Regions from separate parts of the Micromonospora sp. NPDC005299 genome, predicted to be linked through region 1. Evidence: riboswitches for the same ligand, from Rfam matches in the RefSeq annotation. Region 1 holds a riboswitch; each other region holds the start of a gene.
What was found. A riboswitch is a leader RNA that binds a small molecule or an ion and turns the genes downstream of it on or off. The one in region 1 is predicted to bind cyclic di-AMP.
Positions count from the first base shown of each region.

Region 2: it holds a riboswitch for cyclic di-AMP, as region 1 does, so the genes downstream of both, ACFYPD_RS11445 (NlpC/P60 family protein) here and ACFYPD_RS07850 (transglycosylase family protein) in region 1, are expected to answer to the same signal.
Region 3: it holds a riboswitch for cyclic di-AMP, as region 1 does, so the genes downstream of both, ACFYPD_RS18865 (C39 family peptidase) here and ACFYPD_RS07850 (transglycosylase family protein) in region 1, are expected to answer to the same signal.
Region 4: it holds a riboswitch for cyclic di-AMP, as region 1 does, so the genes downstream of both, ACFYPD_RS31360 (coiled-coil domain-containing protein) here and ACFYPD_RS07850 (transglycosylase family protein) in region 1, are expected to answer to the same signal.

Region 1 covers NZ_JBIAKG010000002.1:533,231-541,118, forward strand. The annotation lists gene htpG (molecular chaperone HtpG) at 1-492, shown strand, start outside; gene ACFYPD_RS07835 (SDR family oxidoreductase) at 547-1,245, opposite strand; gene ACFYPD_RS07840 (helix-turn-helix domain-containing protein) at 1,278-1,748, opposite strand; gene ACFYPD_RS07845 (LLM class flavin-dependent oxidoreductase) at 1,823-3,391, opposite strand; cyclic di-AMP (ydaO/yuaA leader) riboswitch at 3,731-3,904, shown strand; gene ACFYPD_RS07850 (transglycosylase family protein) at 3,904-4,599, shown strand; gene ACFYPD_RS07855 (YbaB/EbfC family DNA-binding protein) at 4,737-5,198, shown strand; gene ACFYPD_RS07860 (M4 family metallopeptidase) at 5,300-7,360, opposite strand.
Region 2 covers NZ_JBIAKG010000003.1:419,262-425,781, forward strand. The annotation lists tRNA gene ACFYPD_RS11425 (tRNA-Gly) at 1-59, opposite strand, end outside; gene ACFYPD_RS11430 (zinc metalloprotease) at 284-1,267, shown strand; gene ACFYPD_RS11435 (pyridoxamine 5'-phosphate oxidase family protein) at 1,355-1,900, opposite strand; gene dcd (dCTP deaminase) at 1,979-2,557, shown strand; gene ACFYPD_RS11445 (NlpC/P60 family protein) at 2,629-3,666, opposite strand; cyclic di-AMP (ydaO/yuaA leader) riboswitch at 3,680-3,815, opposite strand; gene ACFYPD_RS11450 (N-acetylmuramoyl-L-alanine amidase) at 4,073-6,070, shown strand; gene ACFYPD_RS11455 (NlpC/P60 family protein) at 6,144-6,520, opposite strand, start outside.
Region 3 covers NZ_JBIAKG010000006.1:126,048-133,935, reverse strand. The annotation lists gene ACFYPD_RS18870 (alpha/beta fold hydrolase) at 1-552, opposite strand, end outside; gene ACFYPD_RS18865 (C39 family peptidase) at 660-1,502, opposite strand; cyclic di-AMP (ydaO/yuaA leader) riboswitch at 1,703-1,844, opposite strand; gene ACFYPD_RS18860 (hypothetical protein) at 2,215-3,000, opposite strand; gene ACFYPD_RS18855 (hypothetical protein) at 3,156-3,563, opposite strand; gene ACFYPD_RS18850 (acyltransferase family protein) at 3,735-4,940, opposite strand; gene ACFYPD_RS18845 (alpha-ketoglutarate-dependent dioxygenase AlkB) at 5,069-5,707, shown strand; gene ACFYPD_RS18840 (uracil-xanthine permease family protein) at 5,819-7,156, shown strand; gene ACFYPD_RS18835 (DNA topoisomerase (ATP-hydrolyzing)) at 7,298-7,888, opposite strand, start outside.
Region 4 covers NZ_JBIAKG010000017.1:26,936-34,823, reverse strand. The annotation lists gene ACFYPD_RS31400 (YbaB/EbfC family nucleoid-associated protein) at 1-62, opposite strand, end outside; gene ACFYPD_RS31395 (hypothetical protein) at 174-671, opposite strand; gene ACFYPD_RS31390 (CsbD family protein) at 803-976, opposite strand; gene ACFYPD_RS31385 (heavy metal translocating P-type ATPase) at 1,110-3,362, opposite strand; gene ACFYPD_RS31380 (hypothetical protein) at 3,377-4,357, opposite strand; gene ACFYPD_RS31375 (heavy-metal-associated domain-containing protein) at 4,393-4,602, opposite strand; gene ACFYPD_RS31370 (metal-sensitive transcriptional regulator) at 4,704-5,003, shown strand; gene ACFYPD_RS31365 (YibE/F family protein) at 5,032-6,357, shown strand; cyclic di-AMP (ydaO/yuaA leader) riboswitch at 6,512-6,643, shown strand; gene ACFYPD_RS31360 (coiled-coil domain-containing protein) at 6,647-7,666, shown strand; gene ACFYPD_RS31355 (carbonic anhydrase) at 7,733-7,888, opposite strand, start outside.

The DNA of each region.
Region 1 (7,888 bases):
GAGGTGTGGGTCGAGCGGGTCGGCGCGTACGACGGGAAGACCCTGCGCTCGGTCGCCAAGGGCCAGGTGGACCTGGAGACCGACGAGGAGCGGGAGCGGGCCGAGGCCGAGCGGCAGGAGTACGCCGACCTGCTCACCTGGATGAGCGGCGCGCTCGCCGACAGCGTCAAGGAGGTCCGGCTCTCCACCCGGCTCACCACCTCCCCGGCCTGTGTGGTGGGCGACGCGCACGACATGACGCCCACGCTGGAGAAGATGTACCGGGCCATGGGGCAGGAGGTGCCCCAGGTCAAGCGGATCCTGGAGCTCAACCCGACCCACGCCCTCGTCACCGGGCTGCGCAAGGCGCACGAGCAGGGCGGCGACAGCACCGCGCTGACCGAGACCGCCGAGCTGCTGTACGGCATGGCGCTGCTCGCCGAGGGCGGGGAACTGGCCGACCCAGCCCGGTTCACCCGGATTCTCGCCGACCGGCTCGCCCGGAACCTGTAGGCCGAGCCGCCCGCCGGCCCGGGCTTCCGTGCCCCGGCCGGCGGGCGGTCAGCCTCACAGCAGGGCCGGGTAGAGGGCGGCGACGCCGCCGGAGAGGCCGGCGAGGACCTGGCGGGAGGTCTCGTCGGCGATGATCTCGTACCGGTCGGCCTCGATCCCGTCGACGGCGAGCCGGGCGATCTCGGCCGGGTCGGACTTCGGCGCGGTCACCCGCGCGGTCATCTCGGTGTCCATGTAGCCGACGTGCAGGCCGGCGACGCGGACGCCCCGGTCGGCGAGCTGCGCGCGGAGCGCGTTGGTCATCGACCACTCGGCGGCCTTGGCCGCCCCGTAGGCGCCCACCTGCGGGAACGTGATCCAGGACAGGGCGGAGAGGATGTTCAGGACGGTCCCGCCGCCGTTGGCCGCGATCCTCGGCGCGAAGGCCCGCACCACGGACAGCGTGCCGAGGTAGTGGGTCTCCAGCTCCAGGCGGATCTGCGCCAGGTCGCCGTCGAGCAGGTCGGCCCCGGTGCTCACGCCGGCGTTGTTGACCAGCAGGGTGACGTCGCCGGCCAGCTCTGCGGCGGCGGCCACCGAGGCCGGGTCGGTGATGTCGAGCCGCACCGGGGTGGCGCCCGGCAGGTCGACGGTGTCCGGGTTGCGGGCGCCGGCGTAGACGGTGGCGCCCCGGGCCAGCAGCTCGGCGGCCAGGTGCCGGCCGAAGCCCCGGTTGGCCCCGGTGACCAGGGCGGTGCTTCCAGCGATCTTCATGTCGTGCTCCTGAGGGTGCGAAGGGTGGGTCGTCAGGACGGCAGCAGGCCGGGCCCGGGCAGCAGGTCCACCTGGTCGGCCGGCACGTCGTGGCCGGCCGCGCAGCGCAGCGCCACGTGCACCGCCGCGCCGCAGTCGTGGTGGGCCAGCCGGACCGAGGGCTCCTCGACGGCGTACGTGTCGCCCCACTCGCGCAGGGCGGCGAGCACGGGCAGCAGGTCCCGCCCCTTGGCGGTGAGCACGTACTCGTCGCGGGTGCGCTGCCCGGGCTCCCGGTAGGGCCGCCGGTCGAGCAGCCCGTCGGCGACGAGCTGCTTCAGCCGGGCGGCGGCCACCGGCTCGCTGACGCCGACCCGGCGGGCGAAGTCGTCGAAGCGCCGGGTGCCGAACGACGCCTCGCGCAGCAGGAGCAGCGTGGTGCGGTTGCCGACCACGTCGAGCGCGCCGGCGATCGAGCAGTTGGCGGTGGACCAGGAGTCGCGCCGCGCGAGGAAGTCCGTCATGGGGCCGACGCTACCCGGCTGACTTAGGAAAACAAAAGCCAGCTATCTCACGCCGGCGCCGGGAATATTCCCCCTCAGAGTTGGCCGGCGTAGAAGCCGTGCCGGGCGAGGGGCTCGACGATCTCCCGCTCCTCGTACGACAGGTGCGACAGCAGGGTGTCGGTGAGCAGGTCCACCGCCGCCTGGAGCTCGGTGAAGTCGCCCGGCTCGCGGATCAGGTCCACCAGCGCCCGGTCGACGTTCTCCACCACCCCGTGGATCACCACGTGCTCCTCCTCGAGGCGGTCCAGCACCGCCGCGAGCCCCGCGTCGGCGCGGCGCAGGTGCGGGAAGATCGAGTTGTCCTCCAGGCCGTGGTGCTGGGTCACCACCGTGCAGTACGCCGCGCAGTACGCCCCCAGCGTCCAGTTGTTCTGCCGCATGGTCATCTCGTTCAGCACGGCGCGGGCGGCGCCCGGGGCGACCGCGCCGCGCTTGACCTGTTCCAGCAGGTCACGCACCTGTGCGAGCTCCTGGCGCAGGTGGTCGTGCACGTCGACCAGGTGCTGACCGGCGGCCTGCCCGTGGGGCGTGTAGAGGTGCCCGGCCGGTGCGGGTGGCGCCGCCGGTCGGGTGGACTCGTCCCACAGCCGGCGCGCGCTCAGCCGTACCCCCGGATCGGGGGTGGGAGTGACCGCGAGCGCGGTCGACCCGCCGGCCGCGACGGCGGCCTGCTGCTCCTCCACGGCGCGGGAGCGGCTGCCCGGCGTGGTGCGTTCGGCGGCGACCAGCTCGCGGACCGCGGGCGCCACCTCCTGGGCGAAGAGCTGGACGGCCCGCGGCTCGTCGCTGCCGAGGATGAACGTGGCGACGCCGTGGTCCAGGGCGAGCCCGGCCAGTTCCTCCACCCACTGCTCCGGCGGGCCGTCCAGGAAGCCGCCGGAGGACCGGGCGAAGGTGCCGGTGACGTTGAGCAACCGGCGCACCGCGCCCGGCTCCCGCCCGGCCTCCGCGGCGGCCTCGTCGATCAGCGCGTTCAGCGCCGGCAACTCCGCCGGGCCCTCTGGCAGGTACGCCAGCGACGGCAGCCAACCGTCCGCCGCGCGGCCGACCAGCCGCAGCATCCGCGGCTTGTACGCGCCGACCCAGACCTGCACCGGGTGCGCCGGGGCCGGCCCGCGCTTCGCCCCGATCACCCGGTAGTGCTCGCCATCGACCCGGACCATGCCGCGCCGCTCGGTGTCCCAGACCTCGCGGATCACCCGGATCGCCTCGTCGAGGGCGTCCACCGCCGCGCCGGGGGAGAGCCGCCGACCGCCGACGGCCTCGATCGCCTCCCAGAACGCGCCGGCGCCGAGCCCCAGCTCGACCCGGCCACCGGTGAGCAGGTCCAGGCTGGCCACGCTGCGGGCCAGCACCACCGGCTGGCGCAGCGGCAGGTTGAGCACGTTGCCGGCCAGCGTGATGCGGCTGGTGGCCGCGGCCACGAAGGACATCAGCGTCCAGGTGTCCAGGAAACCGGGCTGGTACGGGTGGTCCTGGAAGGTCACCAGGTCCAGGCCGACCTGCTCGCAGAGCTTGGCGCGCGCCACCACCTGCTCGGGCCGCCCGGCGCTCGGCGTGAGGAAGCCGCCGAAGGCCAGCTCGTGTCCGTGGTCGCTCATGCCTCGCCGCCTCGTGCCGATCTTGCGCGAACCTGCTCACGGTAGCCTCCCGCGTTGCCCGCCGGGCCGGGAACCCACCGCCCCGGGATCCGCGACGCGCGCCGTGGCCACTTGCCACGGTGGACCCGGCGCCGGTGGGTCGTCCTCTTCGGCCGGAGCGCGGAAACACCGCTGTGAGCTGCGAAAACACATCGTCGGCCGGGCCGCTACGACAGATCCGACGGTTCCGCAAGCCGAGGGACGGTGCCGTCGCCCAGCCGGGTGAACAACTTCACAAGAAGTGGGCGTTCGTCGCAAACCGTTCCTAACGTCGAATCCGTTCGCGATCGCGGACACCCCGGGCCGGCAACGCCTAATCCCGCCGCCGGCCCGGTGGTACCTGGACCTTTGGGCGGGAGCGGGGGACCCACACGTTCCTCGGTGCACGACACCTCGGGGTGAAGCCGCCTGCGGCGGCCGGGCTCCTCGGCCCGAACCCGACAGCTCACCTCGTCGGCGTGGAGGAAACCCACATGGCAACTGAACACGTCGCCCGTCATCGACGGACCGCGCAGCGTCGCACCGCCGTCGGGGCGCTCGTCGTCGGCGCCGCCACCGGCGCCGCCGCCCTTCTCGGCCCGGCCGCCCCGGCCAGCGCCGCCAGCGTCAACTGGGACGCCGTCGCCCAGTGCGAGTCCGGCGGCAACTGGCACATCAACACCGGCAACGGCTACTACGGCGGGCTCCAGTTCTCCCGGAGCACCTGGAACGGCTACGGCGGCCAGAAGTACGCCAGCCGGGCCGACCTGGCCAGCCGCGGCGAGCAGATCGCCATCGCCGAGAAGGTCCTCGACGGACAGGGCATCGGCGCCTGGCCGGTCTGCGGCAAGAAGGGCGGCTCGACCAAGAAGTACTCGGCCACCGACTCGGGCGCGAGGAAGGCCACGACGAAGAAGGCCACGACGAAGAGGGCCACGACGAAGAAGGCCACGACGAAGAAGGCCACCTCGGAGCGGTCGTCGCGTGGCGACCGGCCGGCCGTCCGCAGCGAGCGGCGCACCGCGCCGACCGCCGGCAGCTACCTGGTGCGGGCCGGAGACACCCTCTCCGAGATCGCCGACGCGAAGAACGTCGCCGGCGGTTGGCACGCCCTCTACGAGCGCAACAAGAGCGTGGTCGGCGACGACCCGGGCCTGATCTTCCCGGGCCAGAAGCTGCGCCTGCGCTGAGCCCCCACCGGACCCGGTCGCACGCGGGCCGGTCCGCCGCGCCACGAACGCCCGGCCGGGCCTCCCGGCCGGGCGTTCGACGTCGGGGCCGGTTGCTATCGTCACGGTGCTCGGAAAGACGTGAAGAAAGCGCGGATATGACCAACGACTCGTTCTCCGCGGCCGCGAGCCTCGACGAGCTGCTGACCAGGACGCAACAGGCGCTCTCCGCGATGCGGTCCCGGGCCGCCGAGCACGCCGACGGCGCGCCGGCCGAGCTGCTCCGGGCCGAGGGCAGCGCGGCCGACGGCCGGATCCGTGCCGTCGCCGTCCAGGGTGGCCGGCTGGAGTCCGTCACCGTCGACCCGGCGCTGGCCGGGGAGCCCATGGAGACCGTCTGCGGGCACCTCGTGACCGCCGTGAACGCGGCCCTCACCGAGCTGGACGCCCGGGTCAGCGCCTCGGCCCGGGCTGACGTGGACGCCCTCGCCGCGCGGCTCGGCGGCCTGCCCGAGCAGTCCGCGCGGGACATGGAGCGCTTCGGCCGGGCCATGGAGGGCGTCGCGGCCCGGATCCGCCGCGACGACGCCGCGGGTTCGCGCGCGGCCCGCCCGGCCTGACCGCGGAGCGGAAACCGCATCCCCGGATTGGCGGGGACTCACGGCGGAGACGACGAAGCGGCCGGCCGTCGGGAGGACGACGGCCGGCCGCTCCGGTGTGGTCAGCTCAGGGTGAGCGAGGTGTCGTCGACGACGAAGGAGGTCTGCAGGGAGCTGTCCTCCACGCCGGTGAACGAGATGGTGGCGGTGGTGCCGGCCAGCGACGAGACGTCGAAGGACCGCTGCACGTAGCCGGTGGCCTTGTTGAGGTTGGAGTAGGTGGCCAGGGTGGTGCTGCCCGCCTTCACGGTCAGCTTGTCGTAGGCGGTGGTCGTGGTCGACTCCGCGCTGTCGATGTGCAGCCAGAAGCTCAGCGTCGCCCGGCAGCCGGCGGGGATCGTCACCGACTGGGTGACGGTGTCGGTGTGCGTCGACCCGTAGCCGTCGAGCCAGGCCTTGTACGAGCCGCCGTGCGCGGCCTGGGCGGCGTCGTTCGTGATGACGCCGGAGCTGGCGCTCCAGCTCACGTTGCCCGACTCGAAGCCGGGGTTGGCCAGCTTCTGGCCGGTGCAGCTGCCCGACGGCGGGGTGGTCGTGGTGGTCGGGGTCGGCGTCGGGGTGCCGGTGCAGGTGGCCTCACCGGTCTGCGCCGGCACGCTGATCGCGGTCCAGGCGGCCTTGACCGCGTTGAACTCGGTGCAGCTGGTCGGGTAGAGGTTCTTCGCCGCCTGCAGCGTCCAGACCCGGTACTTCAGGTACGACGAGGACGAGGTCTTCAGCAGCATGGCGTTGTACATGATCTTCATGGCCTTCTGGATGCCCAGGCCGGTGACGCTGCTGCCGTTGCAGGTGGAGCTGGCCGGCTGGCCGTTGGTCGGGCTGCTGCCGTTGGCCAGCAGGTAGAACCAGTGGTTGCCGGGGCCCGCGGCGGCGTGCACCTCGGTGCCCGGGATGCTGCTGGAGTAGCAGTTGGGGTCGCCCAGCGCCGACGGGTTGTACATGTTGCGGATCGGGCCGCTGCCCACCAGGTTGACCTTCTCGCCGACCAGGAAGTCGGGGGCGTCGTAGCTGGACGGCTCGTTGGCGAACCACTCGGTGGACGCGCCGAAGGTGTCGGCCACGAACTCCTGGGTGCCGCCGCCGGAGATGCCGCCCGGGGTGTGGTCGTCGATGCCGTGGCCGATCTCGTGGGCCACCACGTCGAGCGAGCCGATCCACTGGCCCGAGGTGTTCTTGCCGATCTGGACCTGGGTGCCGTCGTAGTAGGCGTTCTGGTCGTTCAGGCCCACCCGGATCGGCCAGTAGCCGCCGTTGCCGTCGGCGCCGTTGCGGCCCAGCCACTGCGCGAGCATCTTGTGCTCGGTCTGCGCGGCGAACAACGCGTCGACGCAGCCGGTCTCCCGGCTGGTGGCGGTGCCGTTGCCCCAGACGTCGTCGGAGCCGCTGAACGTCGTGTTCGTGGCGGCGTCCTGGCAGCTCAGGTTGGTGACCGTCGGGTCCTTCATGGAGTAGGTGCCGCCCGACTGCGTGGTGTTCAAGGTCAGCGGGCTGGGCCCGTTCCACGCCCCGGTGCCGGTGCCGTGCACGACGTGCTCCTGCGTGCGCAGCACCGTGCCGGTGAGGGCGTCGACGTCGACCGTGAGCCGGCTCGGGCCCTCGGCGTCGGTGCCCCGCACCGTGGTCTCCCAGGCCAGCGCCGGCTTGGCGCCGAGGGTGTAGACGACCAGGTTGGTGCCCTCGACGGTGCTGACCGTCTTGAGCTGGGCGCGCGCGGTCTTCGCCGCGGTGGCCGAGGTCAGCTTCGGCGTGGTGGCGAGGCTGCCGATGGCCTGCTGCTGGGCGACGGAGGCGTACTTCAGGTTGCCGGCCGTGTCGGTGGCCAGCACGAAGTCACCGCCGACCACGGGCAGGCCCTTGTAGGTGCGCTCGTAGGGCACGTACTGGGTGCCCTCGGAGGAGATGACCGTCTTCTGCACGAACGCGTCGTCCGAGCTGGCGTGCAGGTAGGCGGGCCGGCCGGCGACCAGCGCGCGGGCCGAGTCGGCGGCGATCGCGCGGGCCTGGGCGGCGTCGGGTGCGGCGGGGCCGGGCGGCGCGGCCTGCACGGCCGCGGCGGTGCCGGCGGCGATCAGACCGGCCGCCGCCGCGCCGGAGAGCGCGACGAGGCGAGGTGAGAGCTTCAAGGGGGTTCGCTCCTGTTCCTAGGCGCGCCGCACGGAGCCCGGTGGGGACGGGCGGCGCGGTGTGGCGAGGCGGGGTGACGGTCGGTCTCCGAGGCTGCCGGCGTGGCCCCGGTTCGACAGATCGACCGTCGTGAGCCGCCGGGGTTCGGCGACTCGCTGGGGGCACAATCACACGGGCCCGGGCCGGGATCAATGGGTGACCCGGGCAACCGACGCCGCGCGGTCGCCGCGCCGTCGCCGGGAATTCAGGAAGCCATGATCTTCAATAGGCGCTGATCAGGCCGAATGTTCCCGGCACCGGACGACGGCCTGTCGGAAATGAGTCGATTGCCGCTCCGTGCGGATGGCGCGCATTGACCCGTGGCTATGCGCCGTGGTCAACGGCGTGCGACAGGCGTAGGAGCCGGCGGCGACCATCTTCCACAGGTGTCCGAAGACCTGGACGTCCGTCGATCCGTAGGTTCGGGTCGACCGTCGCGGCGGCGTGTCCCCTGTGTACGTCGCCTGGTGGACGGCCGGCGCGGGGAG
Region 2 (6,520 bases), on a different contig from region 1:
GAATCGAACCCGCACTGTCAGCTTGGGAAGCTGATGTTCTGCCATTGAACTACACCCGCAGGCGGCACCACTGTACAGGAGGTCACCACCTCCGTGCACCCAGGCACCCCCGTAGCCGATCGCACGTCGAGCACGCGCGGCGACCCGCGGACTACCAGGAACAAGTTTCACCACGGCAACATATGGGCGTTCTCAAATCCGTCGATCGGATGTAACGTCTCCTCCACGTTCTCCGACCGGGCGTGACATACCCCCTGTCGCGCCCGCAGAAAGAGGTGGGCCCATGGGACTTCGTCCCAACCTGCTGACCCGGCGTACCGCCGGCGTCGCGTCGACGACCCTCGCGCTGCTGCTCAGCACCGCCGCCGTAGGCGTCGTCCCCGCAGCTTCGGCCTTCTCGGCCGCCCCGTCCGGCTCCTGCGCCGAGCCGGCCGACGTCCACGCGGACGCGCGGGTGAAGAAGGGCGGACACGCCAAGCTGGACCCGAACGAGCTGACCGCCAAGCAGGTCCGCGAGCGTGACGCCGACCTCGCCGCGGCGCTGCGTGAGCGGGCGAGCTTCCGCGCCGGCGCCGGGGCCACCCCGCTGGCCACGGTGACGATCCCCGTCGTCGTCCACGTCATCCAGCGGGACAGCACCCGGGCCGGCGGCAACATCCCGGACTCGATGGTGACCCAGCAGATCGCTGTGCTGAACACGGCGTACAGCGGTGGCACCGGTGGCGCCGCGACCGCCTTCAGCTTCCAGCTGACCAAGGTGCACCACGTCACCAACGCCGCCTGGTACCCGATCGTCCAGGGCTCCTCCGCCGAGCGCTCGATGAAGACGTCGCTGCGCGAGGGCGGCAAGAACACCCTCAACCTCTACCTGGGTGAGTTGAGCGACGACCTGCTCGGCTGGGCCACCTTCCCGCAGCGCAAGCTGAACAGCATGGACGGCGTGGTCGCGCTGAGCGAGTCGCTGCCGGGTGGCACCGCCACCAACTACAACCAGGGCGACACCGGCACCCACGAGGTCGGCCACTGGCTGAACCTCTACCACACCTTCCAGGGTGGCTGCTCGGGCTCGGGCGACAGCGTCTCCGACACCCCGGCCGAGGCCTCGCCGGCCTTCGAGTGCCCGACCGGTCGCGACACCTGCACCGCCACCGGCAAGGACCCGATCACCAACTTCATGGACTACACCTACGACTCGTGCATGTACCAGTTCACCGCTGGTCAGGCGAGCCGCATGCTGACCGCGTGGAACGCCTACCGCGCGGCCTGACCGCCACGCATCACACGCCGGTGCCGGTCCCGTCCTCGGACGGGGCCGGCACCGGCTTTTCACGGCAGGAACCCATCGGGTACGGAGTCAGGCCGCGGGGCGTCGGGTGTCGAAGCCGTGCCGGCCCCGCCGGCCTTCCGGGGCGAGCGGGTCACGCCGGGCCAGGGCGGTCGCCCGCGGATCGAGCCAGACGCGCACCTCCGGCCGGCCGGAACCGGGGCGGGCCACCTGGTCGCGCCGGGTCAGCATCGCCACGTCGACGGTGAACTCGAACAGTCGCCAGTCGCCCTGCGGCGCGGCCCGGCCGATCCGGGCCACCCGGGCGACGGTCGCCGGGTCGGTCACCGGGAGGGCGCGGCCGGCCACGTAGGCCTCGTCGTCGCACTCCTCCGGCGGGAAGGAGTGCAGCGCGTAGCGGCCGTCGCGTTCGAGGTCGCGACGCTTGGGCGAGTCGATGACGAAGCACCAGAGCCCGTCGTCGGTGATGACCGGGGAGACGGGGTGCACGCGCGGGCCGCCGTCGGCGCGGACCGTGGCGAGGTAGCCGAAACCCGGCCCGTACTGCTGCAACAGGAGGCGGATCTCGTCGGCGAGTCGGGGCTCGTCGGCGGCGAATTCGGACCAGGAAGCCATGCGGACATTCTATCGAACAGGTGTACGAAGATGTAGTCCGACACGCAGGTCACCCGTACCGGTCGCTATGGTGTTCCGATGCTGCTCTCCGACCGCGACCTGGTCTCCGAGATCAAGGCGGGCACGCTCGCGCTGGAGCCCTTCGAGCCCACGCTGGTGCAACCGTCCAGCATCGACGTACGTCTGGACCGGTTGTTCCGGGTCTTCAACAACCATCTCTACACGCACATCGACCCGTCCGTGCAGCAGGACGACCTCACCTCGATGGTGGAGGTGCCCGAGGGCGAGCCGTTCGTGCTGCACCCGGGCGAGTTCGTGCTCGCCTCCACGCTGGAGGTGATCTCGCTGGGTGACCAGCTCGCCGGACGCCTGGAGGGCAAGAGCTCGCTGGGCCGGCTCGGCCTGCTCACCCACTCCACGGCGGGCTTCATCGACCCGGGCTTCTCCGGTCACGTCACGCTGGAGCTGTCCAACGTGGCGAACCTGCCGATCACGCTCTGGCCGGGCATGAAGATCGGCCAGCTCTGCATCTTCCGGCTCTCCTCGCCGGCCGAGCACCCGTACGGCTCTGCCGTCTACGGCTCGCGCTACCAGGGCCAGCGCGGCCCGACCCCGAGCCGCTCCTGGCAGAACTGGCGCACCTGGCCGACCCGCTGACCAACCGGAAAGCGGTAAAACGGGGGCCCCTTCCGCTACCTGAGGCGTCAGAAGGGGCCCCTCCTCACCACTCAGCCGGGGCGGCCATAGCTGTTGATCTGGCCGTCGTCGACGCGCTTCATCGTGATCGGCTTGCCGGACTGGGAGGCGTGCACCACCCAGCCGTCACCGACGTACATGCCGACGTGGTGCAGGTCGCTGTAGTAGAAGACGAGGTCACCGGCGCGCAACTCGCTCCGGCTCACCCGCCTGGTCACATTGTGCTGCTGCCGGGCGTTGTGCGGCAGCGAGACGCCGGCCTTGGCCCAGGCCGCCATGGTCAGGCCCGAGCAGTCGTAGTGGTCCGGGCCGGCGGCGCCCCAGACGTAGATCTTGCCGATCTGGGCGCAGGCGAACTTGACCGCGACGCCGGCCGGGCCGCCGGGGTAGCCGGCGGGGCAGGGCGCCGGGCGCAGCGGACCGCCGCCGCCGTTGCCGTAGACCTTGAGGCGCAGCTTCTGGAGCTTGACGATCTCGGCGTCGATCTGCTTCTTCTTGGCCGCGAGCTGGGCCTCGGTACGCGACAGCTCGGTGATCATCTCGTCCAGCGGCTGCTTCTTGGCGGCCAGCTGGTCGCGCAGCTCCGCGACGGTCCGCACCTGCTCCTGTTGGCGGTTCGCGAAGCGGTCGAGCAGTGCGAGGCCGTCCACCAGGTCGCTCGGCGACCGGCTGCCCAGCAGCGCGTTGACGGTGGAGAGGTTGTTGTCGCCCTTGTACGCGTCGGCGGCGAGTCCGCCCACCTGACCGAGGGCGGCGTCCACCCGGGCCTGGAGCGGGGCGATCTGCTTGGCCAGCGAGGCGGCCTGCTTCCGCTTGGCGGCGAGCTGCTCGCGGGTGGCGTTGACCTGTTCGATGATCGGTTCGAGCTTGTTCCAGTCCTGGTCGATCTGGCGCTCGATCTCGGCGACCGACGGTTCGGCGTGTGCCGCCGTGGCGCCGCCGGTCAGGACGACGGCGGAGCCGACCAGGGCGGCGAGGGCGGTGGTGCAACGGGACCAGCGGGAACGCGGCGTAGCCGTCGACCGGTCGACCGACCGGACCGACGGTGGCCGCGGGGCATGGTGTGCCACCGGGCTTCCGTACTCCTTCTTCCTGGCCGCCTACCGGGTTAGCTGACGGGTTCGGGCGGGAAGGGAGGCGCCCTACCGCAGTGGCTGCGGATTCACCCCAGATACCTGGGTCCCCGGCTCGCCCGGAGGCGACTCGGCGGTGTCGGACCGTCACCACCCGGGATGGACGGTGAAGCTCGCGGCCGACGATTGACCAGAGTAGAGAGCGTCGTTATCAATCCGCAACCCGAGACGCCGTGACACTCCGTACGTCCTGCCCGCCCGGAATGAAGGATTTCTTCATACGAGATTACTTGCTGGAAAGGTATTGACCCGGAGGGTGTGCGGGGTGAGGGTGAGGACGCAGTGACCCCCATCCCTGTCTGGAGGTTCGATGCACCTCTCACCCCCGCCGTCGGGTAGACGGATGCTGCTGGCGGCCGCCGTCGCGGCGGCCACCGCGCTGGTGGCGACCGGACCGGTGGCCGCCGAACCGCTCACCGCCCAACCCACCAGCGACCGCCAGGAGCAGTACGCCGCCGCCGCAGCGGAGTACGGCGTGCCGCAGAGCGTCCTGCTCGGCGTCTCGTACCTGGAGTCGCGCTGGGACACCCACCCGGGCCAGCCGAGCACCAGCGGCGGCTACGGCCCGATGCACCTCACCGACGCCCAGCAGGTCCTCGCGACTCCGGCCAGCGGCCACGTGGACGAGAACGAGGACCCGCGGGGCGATGACTCACGCCCGCTCACCCTCGACCCGGCCATCGCGGCCGCACCGGCGGAGGACGTGCTGCCGCAGGCGTCCCTGCAGACGCTCGACGCCGCCGCGGCGCTCACCGGCCTCAGCGAGGAGGGGCTGCGCACCGACGCGGCCGCGAACATCCGGGGCGGGGCGGCGCTGCTCGCCTCGTACCAGAAGCAGTTGGGTGCGCCGGTCGGCCCCGGCAGCGACCCGGCGGCCTGGTACGGCGCGGTGGCCCGCTACTCCGGCGCGGACACCGAGGACGCGGCGGCGGCCTTCGCCGACGAGGTCTACGACCAGCTCGGCCTCGGCGCGGCCCGGACCACCGACGACGGCCAGCGGGTGACCCTCGCCGCCACCGCCGTGACGCCGGACCAGTCCGGGCTGCACAAGCTGGGGCTGCGCCGCGCCGAGCGGCCGGACGGCCTGGAGTGCCCGGTCCGCCTCGCCTGCGAGTGGATCCCGGCCCCCTATGAGAAGTACGGCCCGAACTCCGGCGACTACGGCAACCACGACCTCGGCAACCGGCCGGCCCAGCAGAAGATCGAATACATCGTCATCCACGACACCGAGGGCTACTTCGGCCCGAGCGTGAAGCTGGTGCAGACGAAGACCTACCTGGGCTGGCACTACACGCTGCGGTCGGTGGACGGCTACGTGGCCCAGCACATCAAGGCCAAGGACGTCGGCTGGCACGCCGGTAACTGGTACGTCAACGCCAAGTCCATCGGTATCGAGCACGAGGGCTTCGCCGGCCACGGCACCTGGTACACCGAGGCCATGTACCGGACCTCGGCCAAGCTGGTCCGGCACCTGGCGCTGAAGTTCCAGATCCCGCTGGACCGGCAGCACATCATCGGCCACGACAACGTGCCCGGCACCACCGCCGGCACCGTGGCCGGCATGCACTGGGACCCGGGCCCGTACTGGGACTGGTCGCACTACTTCGACCTCATGAAGGCCCCGTTCCGGTCCCTCGGGAACGCGCACACCGGCCTGGTCACCATCGACCCGGACTTCGCCACCAACCAGCCCGCCTTCGTCGGTTGCAACCAGCAGCCGCCGGGCGTCCCGAAGCCCACCCCGCCGGCCGCGCCGTGCCCGCTGCGCGGCTCGTCCGCGGTGGTCCTGCACACCGCACCGAGCGCGACCGCCCCGCTGGTCAACGACCGCGGGCTGCGGCCGAACGGCACGCCGGACACCATGTACATCTCCGACCACGGCGCCCGCGCCTCGGCCGGGCAGACGTACGCCTTGGCGGACGTGCAGGGTGACTGGACGGCGATCTGGTACCTCGGCCAGAAGGCCTGGTTCCTCAACCCGGCCTCGGCGCCCACGGCCAAGTGGTCGACGGGCTTCGTGGTGACCCCCAAGCCGGGCAAGGCCACCATCCCGGTGTACGGGCGGGCCTACCCGGAGAAGGAGGCCTACCCGGCCACCATCCCCTTCCAGGGCGTCTCCCCGCTCCAGTACACCTTCGCGGCCGGCCAGCGGTACGCAGTCGGCGGCGTCCTGCCGAGCGAGTACTACCGGGCGGTCTCGTTCGACGGCTCCGCGCCGGACGACCGGACCGTGGTCCGCGGCGAGACCCGGTACGTGCAGATCCAGTTCGGCCACCGGATCATGTACGCGAACCTCGACGACGTGCTGATCCTGCCGTCCCCGATCGGCGCACCGAGGTAGTAGCAGCGGCGCTCCACGGCGAAGGCCCCCGGTCCGCATGGACCGGGGGCCTTCTCGTCGTTCGGGGGACGGGTCAGCTGACCCGGACGAAACCGGCGAGCGGCTGTGTGCTGATGCTCGACACCTGGACCGGCTTGCCGGTCCGCGGGGCGTGCACCATCACCCCGTTGCCGAGATAGAGCCCGACGTGGTGCAGGTCGCTGCCGAAGAAGACGAGGTCACCCGGTCTGGCCTCGGAGCGGGAGACCTTGCGGCCCTCGTTCCACTGCGCGCCCGTGAAGTGGGTGAGCGAGATGCCCGCCGCCTTGTAGGCGTACTGGGTGAGGCCGGAGCAGTCGAACGAGTTCGGGCCGGTGGCGCCCCACACGTACGGGTCGCCGACCTGCGCGCATGCCGTCTTGATCGCGGTACGCGCGGCGCTGCTGACCACGCCGTCGATGGCCGGGCAGC
Region 3 (7,888 bases), on a different contig from region 1:
CGCGAAGGCGGCCGGGTCCATGGCGAGCCGCCAGCGGCCGTCCTCGCGGCGCAGGCCCGCCTCCACCACGGGGTGATCGGGGGCGAACAGCCCGGCCAGCCCGGAGACCCGCAGGTAGCGGCGGGCCGCCTCGTCCCGGGTGGCGAACCAGGTCACCGGGCGGGCAGCCAGGTCGCGGGCCTTCTCCAGGTCGGCCGGGGACCAGACGGCCTTGATCCCGAGCCCGACCACCGCGTCGACCGGCAGGCGCCGCGACCGCGCGGCCAGCGCCAGCGCCACCACCCCGCCGAGCGAGTGGCCGAGCAGCACGAGCCGGTCGCGGGGGCCGAGGCGCTCGGCCACCGGGCCGAGCCCCTCGACCACCCGCCGGGCCAGGGCCTCGAAGGAGTATTCCGGCAGCGGGGGCGACCAGCCGTGCCCGGCCAGGTCGGGGGCGAGCCAGCGCCCCGCCCAGTCGCGCTCCAGCAGCGGCGCCCAGGGCAGCCACACCTCACCGGTGGCGCCCATGCCGTGCAGAAGCAGCAGATGGCAGGTACCCGTCGCGTCGCCCATAGGCCGCAGTGTGCCACCGGACGGACACGACGCGCGAGAGCGGACACCGGCGCGGACGACGTCGGGCACCGGCTCGGTGGAGCCGGTGCCCGACGGGAAGGGTGCGATCAGGCGGAGTAGCCGCGGGTGCCGGCCCAGTTCGCCAGGTCGATGGTGCTGACCCAGTACGCGGGCAGCGCCGGGTTCGCCGAGTCGGCGATCCGGACGGTCCGGCCGTTGTTCTTGTAGCCGACCACGGCGATGTAGTGGCCGCCCGGGAACGAGTGCCAGCCGCCGTCGGTGTCGGTGGCGTCGCCGGCCACGTTGACCACCACGCCCCGGCCGTCGGTGATCGCCTTGACCACGTCCGCCTGGAGCTGGTCGATCTCGGCCGGGCTCGCCGAGCCGCCGAACATGTGGGTCCGGTACGGGTTGCCCTTGACCATCTGGTTCAGGCCCCGGGTGGTGTCCTCGGCGGAGTTGGTGCCGTTCTCGGTGGTGCCGAGCGGGCCGGCCATCGCTTCCTGGGTGGTCTCGACGCCGCTCGCGCTGAGCGCGTTCCGCACCGCAGCCGGGCCGCAGTTCCAGTACTGGTTCTGCGCCTGGTACTCGTAGTCGAGGACCTTGGTCGACGGCGGCTTCGGCTTCGCCTTCGGGGTGGTGTCCGGGTCGGTGGTGGCCTTGGCCGCGGCCTTCGCGGTCGACGGCGACGCGCTCGGCGAGGCGGACGGCGCCGGGACGGCGACCCGGGCCTCGCCCCGGCTGGCGACCTCACCGAGCCGCGAGCCCAGCTCGGCGACCGCGGCGGTGTTCTCCTGGTGGACCGGGGCGTCGTCGGTGGCGGTGAGGGCGGCGCTGGTGCCGCCGGCCAGCACGAGCGCCGCGGCCGAGCCGGCGATGATCTGGTACGGGCGTTCGGTCACGAGACGCCGCAGTTGACGCTTCAGGTGATGCTTCACGGGTTCCTCCACGGGGGCGTGCGCGGCACACACCGGCCCCACGCGCGGAGGAACTCACGCGCGCTGGCGGGGCGGGTCGCCGCGGAAAGGGAGCGCCCGGCGGGCCGGGCGGTCGGGGCGGTTGCCGGGTTTGGTCGCCGTTAGGCGAGCGCCGGCACCACGATGCCGTGGAGGCGGGGGGACGAGCGGGGGGTGGTGTGCACGAGGAATGGCACTCCTTCCGTGGCCGCCGACCGGGTTAGCTGACGGATTCGGGCGGGAAGTACGCCCTACCGCGGGCCGTGGCCCGCGGATTCACCCCGGTGTTGCTGTGGGTCCCCGGTTCGTGAGAGCACGATTAGGCGGGTCGGCGCGGCGTCGCCACTTGCGATCGGAAACCGCTCCGGACGCGCCGACACTACCGGTGGGTACCTCGCCTGCCAAGCGCTCCCACCTGCGTAAACCTCGTGCACCACTACGGATATCGGAACACTCGGTCACTGACTTCACTCAATGGGACGAGCAGTTACGGTGGCACCGCCCGGCAGAAAGCGGACATCCGGTGGCGACCGACCCGGAATTGCGGGGGTCGATCGCCCGGCCTGCCCCCGATGACCGTTTCCGCGGTGTGGTGACCGGGCTCACCGTATTCGGGTAACGATTCGGTCGACTCCGCTCCCGTCGGATGACACCGGGTCGGGCCGGCGGTGGCGCCGACGGGTCTCACCGCGAGCTGGCCCAGGCGTCAGCCAGCACGCGCGGGGCGCCAGCGGGCGCCGGGCACGGCCGCCGGCACCGGGATCCGGGTCGTCGCCGCGTCGTCCCGGCCCTCCACCGAGGCGACGGCGTGGCCCGCGGGGTGGCGCGCGGCGGCCGCCGCGTGGGACTCGGCGGCCAGGGTTCGCGCCGCCTCCGCGGCCGACTCGGCGTCCCGCCAGGCCCGCCGCTCCCGCTCGGCGGCCGCCGCCCAGGTGGCCCGGCGGCCCTCGCGTACGGCCCGGGCCAGGACGATCTCCTGCTCGGCCGGGTGCCGGCGCGGGTTCCACCCGTTGCGGTGGGCCAGCACGTCGGCGAGTTGCCGGGCGGTCAGGTCGCCCCGCCAGTGCGCCGTCATCGCGGCGTGGTGCAGCCAGCGCTCCCGGGCCGCGTACTCGGCCGGCGTGCGCGGGGTGTGCGGCGCGGGCAGGGCGGCCGCGTTGGCGAAGCGACGGGCGGAGGTCTCGGCCTCGTCGTACGCCCGCCAGGCGCGGTCGGCCTCGTCGTGGGCGGTCAGCCACTGTTCCCGGCGCCGCCGGGCGGTCTGCGCGGCCCCGGCGGCGGCCACCGCCACCTCGTCGGCGTACCGGCGCAGGTCGGCCCGGCGGGCGGCCTCCTCGGCGGCCGGGTCGGGGGGCGGATCAGATGCGGCGTCCCGCTCGGGGCGGGCGACCAGCACGGCGAGCAGGCCGAGCGCGAGCAGGAGCAGGGCCGACCAGATCGCGGCGGCCTCGGGGACCTCGGTCAGGAAGTGGTAGAGAACGGTCTGCGGCATGGTCGGCACCTCACGGAGGAAGACGTGACGGAGAGGTCCGCACGACCCGTGACAGCGGCGGGGCGCTCCGGGCAAGGGCGCGGCCGGCCGACGGGCGGGTGCGGGGTGAGGTTCGGTGCGTGCGGCGGGCGCGGGCCGACGGCCCGCGGGCGGGGTCAGCGGACGGGCGGGGCCCGGGAGCCGACGGTGCCCGGGAGCAGCCCGGTCAGAACGAGCGGCCGGTCCGCCACGCGGGTCACGGCCGCGGGCGCCGCGACCGGCCCGGGCGCGCCGGCCGGCACGGCCGGCGTGTCGACGGCTGCGTCGCCCCGGAGGTCCTGCCCGGTGACGGCGGCGGTGTGGTCGACGCCGACCCGGAAATCCTGCTCGGCGGCGCCGGCTCGGAGGGTCGGACCCTCGACGGGGGCTACCACGGTAGGTGCCACCGGTGCGGTCGCGGCCCCGCCGATCGGCAGCGTGGCCGCGCCGAACGAGCAGGCGACGAGCACGGCCAGGGTGGCCAGTGTCCGGGCCGTCCAGCGCGCCACCCACCACACGGGACAGGTGAGCGCGATCGGCAGCACGGGTACAAACTACCGCCGAAGCCGCCACATCGCACCGTCGCCGGGCGTGTCGCGACTGCGCGGAACACGGCACCGGCCAGGGTGGACAAAGCGCGGGTACGGGCGCCGGGACGGCGGGGCGCGGGTGATCAGTCCGGCCCCGACGGGCGGCGCCGGCGGGGCGCGCCAGACTCAGCCCGGGTCGCGCCGCCCGGCGTACTCGATGGGTCTGGCCGGGGTGTCGGGGGCCTCGACCGGCCCGGTCGGGGCGGCGCGCGGGGCGGGGACGCGCGGCGCCGGCGCGGCGGTGGCCGACGCCGGGCGGGCCCGGCGCGGCGGGCCGAGGCGGCGCATCATCGGCATCTCCACCCAGCGGTGCAGGGCCGCGGCGACCAGGAGGTTGAGCAGCAGGAAGGCGAGCACCACGAGCGGCCCCCACCACCCCCGCAGGCCGGTGCCCCAGTCGCCGGTGAGCCGCAGCACGGTCCTCATGACCAGCACGTGGACCAGGTAGAAGGCGAAGGAGACCTCACCGAGCCACACCATGGTGCGGGACCGCCACGGCGTGCGCCGGCCCCGCACGTCGGCGTCCGCCGCCGCGGTGATGACCAGCAGGTAGGCCGCCGCGAGCAGGGCCGCCCAGAACTCGGCGCGGATCCACAGCGCGGCGACCACCCAGGTGGCGACGAAGAGCAGGCTCGCCACGGTCAGGTTCGGGCCGCGCCAGCGGCCCCGGCGCAGCAGCTCGGCGGCGGCCACACCCAGCCAGAACTCGAAGGAGCGGGTGACCGGGAAGATCTGGGTGAACCACCAGCGGTTCTCCTCGGGCACCAGGAGCTGGGCGGGCCAGAGGGCCAGGATGAGCAGCGGCACGGCGACCACGACGGCCCACAGCGCGCCGGTGCGGGCCCGGCGCAGCCACGGCAGCACCAGCGGCAGGCAGAGGTAGAAGGCCAGTTCGCAGGAGAGCGACCAGCTCACGTTGTTGACGCTGTAGAAGTAGTCGCCGCGGGGGATCCAGGCCTGCACCAGGAAGAGGTTGCCGACCGCGGCCCACGGGGCGACCGGGTCGGCGAACCAGAACATGACGGCCAGCGCCACCACGAAGGTCACCAGGTGGTTCGGGTAGATCTTGGCGAGCCGGCGGCGCAGGAAGGTGCGTCGCGACTCGCCGTCCCGGTACGACCAGACCAGCACGAATCCACTGAGGATGAAGAAGAACTCGACCCCGGAGAGGCCGAGGCTGAACGCCTTGCCCACCAGGGCCTTCAGGTCGGGCTGGGCGATGATCCCCATGGTGCCGACGTGGAAGGCGAAGACCAGCAGGGCGGCGATCCAGCGCAGCCCGGTCAACGACGGCAGCCGGGTGGCTCGGGTGGCGGCCGGGGCGCTGGTCACGCCGGGCACCCTACCCGGTGGTCTCCGGGGTCGCCGACCGGCGGCACGGGGCCGCGGTTCCCGCCCAGCGCGCGACCGCTTCCGCCGAGCCTCGTACGCCTGTTCGAGAGCGGGGTAGGATCGGCGGCGTGTCCGACGTCGCGTACCAGCCCTCGATGCTCGACTTCGCCGCGCAGGGTCCCACCCTGGGCCCGCTCGCCGGCCGGCTGCGCCGGCACGAGTTGAGCCGGGGCGCCTGGGTCGACCACCTGCCCGGCTGGGTGGCGGGTTCCGACGCGGTGCTCGACACGCTGCTGCAGGACGTGCCGTGGCGGGCCGAGCGCCGCACCATGTACGACGCCGAGGTCGACGTCCCCCGCCTGCTCTGCTGGTACGGCGCCGGCCGGCCGCTGCCGCACCCGGTGCTCACCGCGGCGCGCGACACGCTCACCCGGCACTACGCGGCCGAGCTGGGCGAGCCGTTCGTGACGGCCGGGATGTGCCTCTACCGGGACGGCCGGGACAGCGTGGCCTGGCACGGCGACACCCTGGGCCGCTCCGCGCACACCGACACCCTGGTGGCCATCGTCTCCTTCGGCTCGCCCCGGCCGCTGCTGCTGCGCCCCCGGGGCGGCGGGGGGACCAGCCTGCGCTTCCCGCTCGGCCACGGCGACCTGGTGGTGATGGGCGGGTCCTGCCAGCGCACCTGGGAGCACGCGATCCCGAAGACCGCCCGGCCGGTCGGCCCCCGGGTCAGCGTCCAGTTCCGCCCCGCCGGGGTGGCCTGACGCCGAGCCGGCGCCGGCCCCGAGCCGGCGCCGGCCCCGGGCCGGCGCCGTGCTAGAAACAACTCTCAGGGTCGATCACGCCCCCGTCACCTGACGACGCGAAGGGCACCCATGACCCAGTCCCCCACCTCCCGCTGGTCCCCCTGGACCCTGCACGGCGACGGACGCTCCGTCACCCCCGGCGACGTGGTCCACCCCGGCGAGCGGCTGTCCTGGCCGCGTACGGTCGGGGTCGGCGTGCAGCACGTGGTCGCCATGTTCGGCGCCACCTTCACGGTGCCGCTGATCACCGGCTTCCCGCCGGCCACCACGCTCTTCTTCTCCGGGCTGGGCACGCTGCTGTTCCTGCTGATCACCCGCAACCGGCTGCCCTCGTACCTGGGGTCGTCGTTCGCCTTCATCGCCCCCGTGCTGGCCGCGAAGACCGACGGCGGCATCGGCGCGGCCCTCGGCGGCATCGTGGTGGCCGGCGCGGCGCTGGCGCTGGTCGGCGTGGTGGTGCAACTCGCCGGGACGCGCTGGATCGACGCCCTGATGCCGCCGGTGGTGACCGGTGCCATCGTGGCCCTGATCGGGCTCAACCTGGCCCCGGTGGCCTGGGACGGCGGCGGCAGCGGCACCGGCGTCAAGGCGCAGCCGCTGATCGCGGTGATCACCCTGGTCGCGATCCTGGTCACCACGGTGCTGTTCCGTGGCTTCCTGGCCCGGCTGTCGATCCTGCTCGGCGTGGTGGTCGGCTGGGTGCTGGCCGCGCTGCTCGGCCAGCTCGACCCGGCGGCGGTCACCACGCTGAAGGAGGCCGCCTGGGTGGGGCTGCCGCAGTTCCACGCGCCGAGCTTCGGCCTGCGGGCCGTGGTGCTGGTCATCCCGGTGATCCTGGTGCTCATCGCGGAGAACGCCGGGCACGTCAAGGCGGTCGCCGCGATGACCGGGCGGAACCTGGACCGGGACATGGGCCGGGCGTTCCTCGGCGACGGCATCGCCACCGTGCTGGCCGGCTCCGGCGGCGGCTCCGGCACCACCACGTACGCGGAGAACATCGGCGTGATGGCGGCGACCCGGGTCTACTCGACGGCCGCGTACTGGGTGGCCGGGTTCGCGGCGGTGCTGCTCGGGTTGTGCCCGAAGTTCGGCGCGCTGATCCTCACCGTGCCGGCCGGGGTGCTGGGCGGCGCCACCACGGCCCTGTACGGCCTGATCGCCGTCCTGGGCGCCCGCATCTGGATCGAGAACCGGGTGGACTTCCACGACCCGGTCAACCTGATGACCGCCGCGGTCGCCGTGATCGTCGGCGCCGCCAACTACACCCTGACCGCCGGCGACCTCTCCTTCAACGGCATCGCCCTGGGCACCGCCGCCGCCCTGGTGATCTACCACGGCATGCGCCTGATCGCCCACCTGCGCGGCACCACCCCCACGCACCACGCAGGCCCGGAACCCGAACTCTGACCCGGCTCGGCCCGTTGATCATAAAGTTGTCGCCGCGACACGCCGGAGGGCAACAACTTCATGATCGACGCGGACCGGGCGGGCGGGATGTGCGAAGGGGCCCTGCGGCACAGCCGCAGGGCCCCTTCGCACGCGTGACGGTCAGTCGCGATCGATCTGGTGGCCGATCACGGTGGGGCCGAGCATCACCGCGAAGCCGGAGCCGTCGCGGCGGGGGCCGGCCGGGGGCAGCTCGACCGGGTCGCCGGTGGCGGTGGCGCCGACCGGGCGCGGGCCGATCCAGGCCACGGCCAGGTCCAGCTCGCCCTTGAGCAACCGCTGGGCGCGCACGCCGCCGGTCGCCCGGCCCTTCGCCGGGTACGCCTTGAACGGCGTCACCTTGACCGTCGCGCCGGTCGAGGTGACCACCATCGGCTCCCCGTGGCCCGGGTCGTCGGTGCGGATCGCACCGAAGAAGACCACCCGCGCCCCGGCCGGCAGGTTGATGCCCGCCATGCCGCCACCCTTGATGCCCTGCGGCCGGACCACGGACGCCGCGAAGCGCAGCAACGACGCCTCCGAGGAGACGAACGCCAGGGTCTCCGCCCCGTCGGTGAGCCAGGTCGCCCCGACCACCTCGTCGCCGTCGCGCAGCGAGATCACCTCGAACTCGTCCGAGCGGACCGGCCACTCGGGGGCGCAGACCTTCACGACGCCCTGCCGGGTGCCGAGCGCCAGCCCGGGTGAGCCCTC
Region 4 (7,888 bases), on a different contig from region 1:
AGCGCGGACATGGTCTCGGACAGCACGCGGCCGAGGCCGGACGGATCGACGGGCTGGGCCATGGGCGTAGCTCCTCCGGGTCGAGGTCGCTTCGCATCCTACGAACTGTCCGCCACCGATGTGACCCCAGGGTGAGTCACTGTGGACTGTCTAACAGGGAGACCCGGCGAGCGTCAGGCCCGGCACTCCCGGGTGAGCCGCTGCGGGATCTCGACGAACGTGGAGCCGAGCCACTTCACCGGGGTCGACGACCTCGCGCCGGCCTCGATCCTCCGGGCCGCCTCGCCGACCAGCGCCTTGATCTCCGGATCCTCGGCCCGGGCGGCCTGCCCGCGTACGTCGTCGGCCAGGTCGGCCAGGTCGGCCTTGACCTGATCGTTGATCTGCTCGGGGGTGAGCTGCCGGCGGGTCGCGGCCGCGGAGTCGGCGGCGATCTCCTTGCTCTTGGCGATGATCAGCTTGTCGACCGCGGCGCAGACGGCGGCGGTGTTCGCCGCGGTGACCGGCGAGGGCGTGGCGGTGGCCGCGGGAGGGGCGGTGACGCCGGGCGCCGCGGTGGCGCTGGGCGCGGCGGTCGACTCGGCGGTCGGCTCTTCGGTGGACTGGCAGGCCGCGGCGAGCGCGGTCATCGTCACCAGGGCGGCGGCGCGGATCGCGGTGGTACCGGACATCGTTCTCCCGTGCGGTCGGCGGCCGTCGTTCCGGCCGGAGCGGGCGGTGAGGACGCGTGGCGGCCGGGGCCACCGCGCGCAGCACGCCGGGCCGGCAGGGCTGCCGGCCCGGCGAAGCGTACGACTCTGGGTCAGCTCTTGAAGGCGTCCTTGATCTTCTCGCCGGCCTGCTTCAGGTTGGCGGCGGCCTGGTCGTTGCGGCCCTCGGCCTCGAGGCGCTCGTCGTCGGTGGCCCGGCCGACGCCCTCCTTGACCTTGCCGGCGGTGTTCTCGGTCGCGTTGTCGATCTTGTCGTCGATACCCATGGGAACCTCCACTCAGCAGTTTCCTGACCAGGTGGAGGTACCCCGGCCGCCACCCGCTCAACCGCATCGCCCTCACCCGGAGTGAACGACGTGCCGCCGCCCCCGGAGACCGGGACCGGCGGCACGCGGCTGGTCAGCCGACCGGGCGGAAGCCGCGCAGCCGGAGGCTATTCGCCACCACGAAGACCGACGAGAAGGCCATCGCCGCGCCGGCGATCATCGGGTTGAGCAGGCCCGCGGCGGCCAGCGGCAGGGCGGCCACGTTGTAGGCGAAGGCCCAGAACAGGTTGCCCTTGATGATCGCGAGGGTCCGCCGGGACAGCCGGATGGCGTCCACGGCCGCCGTCAGGTCGCCCCGCACCAGGGTCAGGTCGGACGCCTCGATGGCCACGTCGGTGCCGGTGCCCATGGCCAGCCCCAGGTCGGCCTGGGCCAGCGCGGCGGCGTCGTTGATCCCGTCGCCGACCATGGCGACGGTCCGCCCCTCGCCCTGGAGCCGCTCGACCACGTCCACCTTGTCGGCCGGCAGCACCTCGGCGATCACCTCGTCGATGCCGACCTCGGCGGCCACCGCCTTGGCCACGGTGGCGTTGTCGCCGGTGAGCAGCACCGGGGTGAGCCCCAGCTCGCGCAGCCGGGCGACGGCGGCCCTGCTGGTCGGCTTCACCGCGTCGGCGACCGCGAGGACGCCGCGGGCCCGGCCGTCCCAGCCGGCCAGGACCGCCGTCCGGCCGGCGGCCTCCGCGCCGGTCGCCGCCCGGACGACCTCCTCGGGTACGTCGAGACCGCGCTCGCGCAGCAGCCGGAGCCGCCCGACCACCACCTGCCGGCCGTCGACCGTGCCGGTCACGCCGAGGCCCTCGGCGTTGGCGAAGCCGGCGAGCGCGGGCAGCGGTCCCGCCTCGGCGGCGCCGTCCGCGACGGCGCGGGCGATCGGGTGCTCGGAGGCTCCCTCCAGCGCGCCGGCGAGCCGGAGCAGTTCCCCGGCGTCCTCACCCTCGGCGGGCAGCACGTCGACCAGGGTCATCTTCCCGGTGGTGACGGTGCCGGTCTTGTCCAGCACCACGGTGTCGACCTGGCGGGTGGATTCCAGCACCTCCGGCCCCTTGATCAGGATGCCGAGCTGGGCCCCCCGCCCGGTGCCGACCAGCAGCGCGGTCGGCGTGGCGAGCCCCAGCGCGCACGGGCAGGCGATGATCAGCACCGCCACCGCGGCGGTGAACGCGGCGGTCGTCCCGGCCCCGGTGCCGAGCCACCAGCCCAGCGTGCCGGCGGCCAGGGCGATCACGATCGGCACGAAGACACCGGAGATCCGGTCGGCGAGCCGCTGCACGGCCGCCTTGCCGGTCTGCGCCTGCTCCACCAGCCTCGCCATCTGCGCGAGCTGGGTGTCGCCGCCGACCCGGGTGGCCCGGACGACCAGCCGGCCGCCGGCGTTGACGGTGGCCCCGACCACGGTGTCGCCCGGCGCGACCTCGACCGGCACGGACTCGCCGGTGAGCATGCTGGCGTCGACCGCCGAGGTCCCCTCCGCTACGACGCCGTCCGTGGCGACCTTCTCGCCGGGGCGGACCACGAACCGGTCGCCGACCACGAGCTGGTCCACCGGGACCCGGGTCTCCTGCCCGCCGCGCAGCACCGCGACGTCCTTGGCGCCCAGCTCCAGCAGGGCGCGCAGGGCGGCGCCGGCGGTCCGCTTGGACCGGGCCTCGAAGTAGCGGCCGGCGAGGATGAACACGGTCACCCCGGCCGCGGCCTCCAGGTAGATGTTGCCGGCCCCGTCGGTGCGGGTGATGTCGAAACGGAACGGGTGGGTCATGCCGGGCATCCCGGCGTCGCCGAGGAAGAGGGCCCAGAGCGACCAGCCGAACGCGGCGAGGGTGCCGAGCGAGACCAGCGTGTCCATGGTCGCCGCGCCGTGCCGCAGGTTGATCCAGGCGGCCCGGTGGAACGGCAGGCCGCCGTAGACGACCACCGGAGCGGCCAGGGTCAGCGACAGCCACTGCCAGTAGTCGAACTGCCAGGCCGGCACCATGGCCAGCACGATCACCGGCACGGTCAGCACGACCGACACCCACAACCGGGTACGCAGCCCGCGCAGCTCGTCCACCGGCTCGGCGGTCGCCTCGGCGGCGGCCTGCGCGGGCGGCGGCGGGACGACGGCCGTGTAGCCGGTCTTCTCCACGGTGGCGATCAGCTCGGCCGGGGTGACCTCGTCGGCGTACCGGACGGTGGCCTTCTCGGTGGCGTAGTTGACCGTGGCCTCGACGCCGTCCAGCCGGTTGAGCTTCTTCTCGATCCGGGCGGCGCAGGAGGCGCAGGTCATGCCGCCGATCGCGAGTTCGATCAGGTTCGGCGCGACCGGCAGGGACTTGGCGGATGTCATCGCGGCACCTCCCGTCAACTGTGCCCGTGCCCCGGGGTGCCGTGGCCGGCGTCCGGGGTCGGTGCGGTCGTGGGGGCCGGCGCGGCGGGCGTCGGCGTGGGCTGGTCCCCGGCCAGCACGGTGAACTCCGCGGTGTGCACCGCGTCGCCGTGCCGGAAGTCCAGGTAGAGACGGTACGCGCCGGCCGAGGGCACCTCGGCGGCGAAGGTGACCGCCGGCCCGGCCGGGGTCCGCCCGTCGCCGGGCGTGCCCTCCGGGTGCACGTGCAGGTACGCCAGGTCGCCCTGGCGCAGCGCCACCAGGTGCCCGTACGCCCCGAGGTAGGGCTGGAGGTCGGTGACCGGCCGGCCGTCCCGGCTGACGGTCAGGGTGAGCCGGCTGGTCCGGCCGGGCTGCGGCGCGCCGGCGAGGGTGACTGTGTAGCCGTCGACCGTGGTGCTGGTCGCGGGCGCCGGCAGCGACCGGTGCTCCAGTGCGCCGGGGACGGTGACGTCGACCCCGAGGGTGAGCGGCTCGCCGCCGGTCGGGGTGAAGTCGGCGAACGCCCGCCAGACGCCGGGCCCGGCGAGCGGCGAGGCGACCCGCCAGGTGCCGTCGGCGGCCAACTCCGGGTGGACGTGCCGGAAACCGGAGAGGTCGCGGCGGGCGACGATCAGGTGCATGCGCTTGTCGTGCGCCACGTCGAAGCGGGTGACGGGCCGGCCGTCCGGGCCGGTGATCCGGAAGGCGAACTCGCCCGCGGGGGCGGTCACCGGCTGGAGCGTGTAGCCGCGGTCGGAGACGAGCAGCCCGCCGGGCAGGTGGGTGGTGACGGTGGCCGCGTGACCCCCGTCGCCGTGGTCGGGTCCGCCGGAGTCGTGGCCGGCGTCGGTGGCGTCGTGGCGGGTCTCGGCGGCCGGGGTGACGGGGCCGGCCAGGTGGCCGACCCCGTACGCCGTGCCGAACACCGCCGCGAGGCCGAGGGCGAAGCCGCTCAGCTTCGTCGCCGTGTTCATCGTGATACCTCGGTTCCTTCGGGTCCGCGGACCCGTCACGCCCCGACGAGGTCGTAACCGGCCTCGTCGACGGCGGCGCGGACGGTGTCCGTGTCCAACGGGCTCGCACTCGTGACGGTGACCCGGCCGGAGGCCAGGTCGACCTGGACGTCGGTGACGCCCGGCAGCGCACTCACCTCGGTGCTGACCGAGTTGACGCAGTGCCCGCAGGTCATGCCCTGCACCTGGTACGTGGTGGTGACCATCGGCATTTCCCTTCCGCCGCATTCGTTACCGTTACCCGGTGGGGGTATCGGTCACAGAGAGGACCGTACCATACCCCCGAGGGGTACGGTATCCTCGACTCATGACCGCACCGACGACCCCGACCCGGGGCTACACCGCCAGCAAGGACCAGCTCCTCGCGCGGCTCCGCCGTATCGAGGGCCAGGTCCGCGGCATCGAGAAGATGGTCGAGGACGACCGCTACTGCATCGACGTGCTGACCCAGATCTCCGCCATCCAGGCCGCGCTGGACAAGGTCGGCCTCGGCCTGCTCGACGGGCACGCGCGGCACTGCATGCACGAGGGCGCCGCCGAGGGCCGCGCCGACGAGATGGCCACCGAGATGATGGCCGCCGTGGGCCGCCTGATGAAGCGCGGCTGACCAGGACGGGGGCGTGGGGAGAAACGCCATGGGCGCCGACCACACCCGTCCCGCTCCGTCCGCCCCGCCGCGGGTACGACGGATCCTGGTCGCGACGGTGGTACCGCTCTTCCTGATCACGGTGGTCGCCGCGCTGGTGCTCTGGCCCCGGCAGGACCGGGAGCCGGCGGACGCGCCGGCACTGCCCCGCTACCACGGCACGGTGACCCGGGTGGTGACCGAGCCGTGCCCGCCGACGCCGGAGGCGCCGGACGGCGGCCCGGGCGGGTCCGCCGGCCCGTGCGGAACGGTGACCGTCGCCGCCGAGCAGGGTCCGGACGCCGGCCGGCAGGTCGAGACGCCGATCCCCGCCGGACCCGGAGCGCCCCGGGTCGAGGTCGGCGACAAGGTGATCCTGGTCGAGCTGACCGACCCGGCCGACCCGGCGGTGAAGACCTACGACATCGCCGAGCACCGGCGCGGCACGCCGCTGGTCTGGCTGGCGGTGCTGTTCGCCGTGGCGATCGTGGCGTTCGGCCGCTGGCGCGGGCTGGCCGCGCTCGGCGGGCTGGTGGCGAGTTTCGCCATCCTGCTCGGTTTCGTGCTGCCCGGGATCGGCGCCGGCCAGCCGCCGCTGCTGGTGGCGATCGTCGGCGCCGCGCTGATCATGTTCGTGGTGCTCTACCTGACCCACGGGATCACCGCGCAGACCTCGGTGGCCGTGCTCGGCACGCTCGGCAGCCTGGTGCTGACCGGCGTGCTCGGCACCCTGGCCACCGCCGCCACCCACCTGACCGGATTCGGCAGCGAGGACGCGACCACCCTGTCGATGTTCCAGCGCGACGTGGACCTGCACGGCCTGCTGCTGGCCGGCATCGTCATCGGCTCGCTCGGCGTGCTGGACGACGTCACCGTCACCCAGGCGGCCACGGTCACCGAACTGGCCCACGCCAATCCGGCGCTCTCCCGTCGGCACCTCTACCGGGCGGCCACCCGGGTGGGCCGGGCGCACATCGCCTCCACGGTCAACACCATCGTCCTGGCGTACGCGGGCGCCTCGCTGCCGCTGCTGCTCCTGCTGGTCGCCGACTCCCGGCCGGTGAGCGAGATCCTCACCAGCGAGTTCCTGGCCCAGGAGATCGTCCGGAGCGCGGTGGCCACGCTCGGCCTGATCGCCGCCGTACCGCTGACCACCGGACTGGCCGCGGTGGTCAGCACCGCCGGGCGGCGCGGGACCACCGCGGGGCCGGCGGAGCCCTCCTCGCGGCGCCCTCCGGCCGGGCGGGACGAGGCGCTGGAGGCCCTCGGCGGGGCACCCGGCCCGCGCGCCGGCGGGTGGCCCGACGGCGACAGGAGCACGGAGGCCGCATGGTGACACTCCGCAGCGTGACGGCGGACGTCAAACGCGATCCTGGTCACGCAGGGCGAGGACGAATTCTCGCTATTGGTCGGCTTCCGGACGTAGAACCAGGGTAGGACTCTCGGGTAACCTCGCTGCCGGTCACCGCCGAAGGCGCGCACCGGCGCCAGCGGTGCCGCCGCCCAATCGCCCGCGGGCGAGCCGGGGAACCAGGTACATGGGGTGAATCCGCGCGAGCGGTAGGGGCCACTTCCGTCCCGAACCCGTCAGCTAACCCGGTCGGCGGCCGACGGAAGGGAACACTGTGACGGCACCCCTGCGCCGCTGGCTGACCCCCGTGGTGGCTGCGCTGGCCGCGCTCACCGTGCTGGTGGGGCCGACCCCGGCGACAGCCGCTCCGAGCACCCCCACCCCCTCGGGGCACTCCGAGGAAGAAGACGACCCCCTCATCACCGAGGCCATCGACGCCGCCAACCGGGCCTACCTCCAGGCCAAATCGAAGCTGGACACGTCGCGTAAGCGCCAACTCCAGCTCGCCCTCGAGGTGAAGGCGGCACAGGGCGAACTCGACGCGCTGAGCCCGCAGGTGGCCCAGATCGCGGCGCAGTCCTACCGGACCGGCCGGATGGGCGCCATGGCCATGCTGATGGAGAGCAACACGCCCGACTCGTTCGTCCGGCGGGCGGCCGCCCTCGACGAGCTGAACCTGCTGAACTCGCAGAAGCTCGCCGCCATCAACGCCGCGAAGACCCGCGCCGAGCAGGCCAAGATTGCGCTCGACGCCGAGGTACGGGAGCAGGAGAAGCAGAAGAACGCGATGGCCCGCGAGAAGGCCGAGACGGAGAAGGCGCTGAAGCTGGTCGGCGGGATCGGCTTCACCGGCGGCCTGGTCTCGGCCACCTCGCCGGTCGCCCGCGTCGGGCCGGGCCGGACCTCCGACGGCGACTGGAAGCCGGAGTCGTGCAGCGAGAACGACCCCACCACCTCGGGCTGCGTCACCCCGCGCACGCTGCACGCCTACAAGGAGGTCAAGCGGGCCGGCTTCAACCGCTTCGTGGGCTGCCACCGGAACGGCGGGCCGTTCGAGCACCCGAAGGGCCGGGCCTGCGACTGGTCGTTGCAGAAGAGCGGCTTCTCCTCGTGGCGCACCAAGGACCAGCGGATGTACGGCAACAACGTCGCCGCCTTCCTCATCCGCAACGCGGACCGGCTGGGCATCTACTACGTGATCTGGAACCGGCAGATCTGGTTCCCGGCCACCGGCTGGAAGTCCTACAGCGGACCCTCCGACCACACCGACCACGTGCACATGTCGCTGCTCTGACGACGTACGCCGAAAGGGGCCGGCCCGCGACGCGCGGGCCGGCCCTTCGACGTTTTCTCAGCTCGGTCAGCCGGCGAGCGCCGGGTCCGCGGGCGCGGCCGGGGCGGGCACGGGGGTGGCCGGCGCACCGGCCGGGGCCTGCGCCACGGTGCGCACCTCGCCCGCGCTGAGCCGGTACGACAGGCCGACCACGGCACACCGCCCGGCGGCCACCTCGTCAGC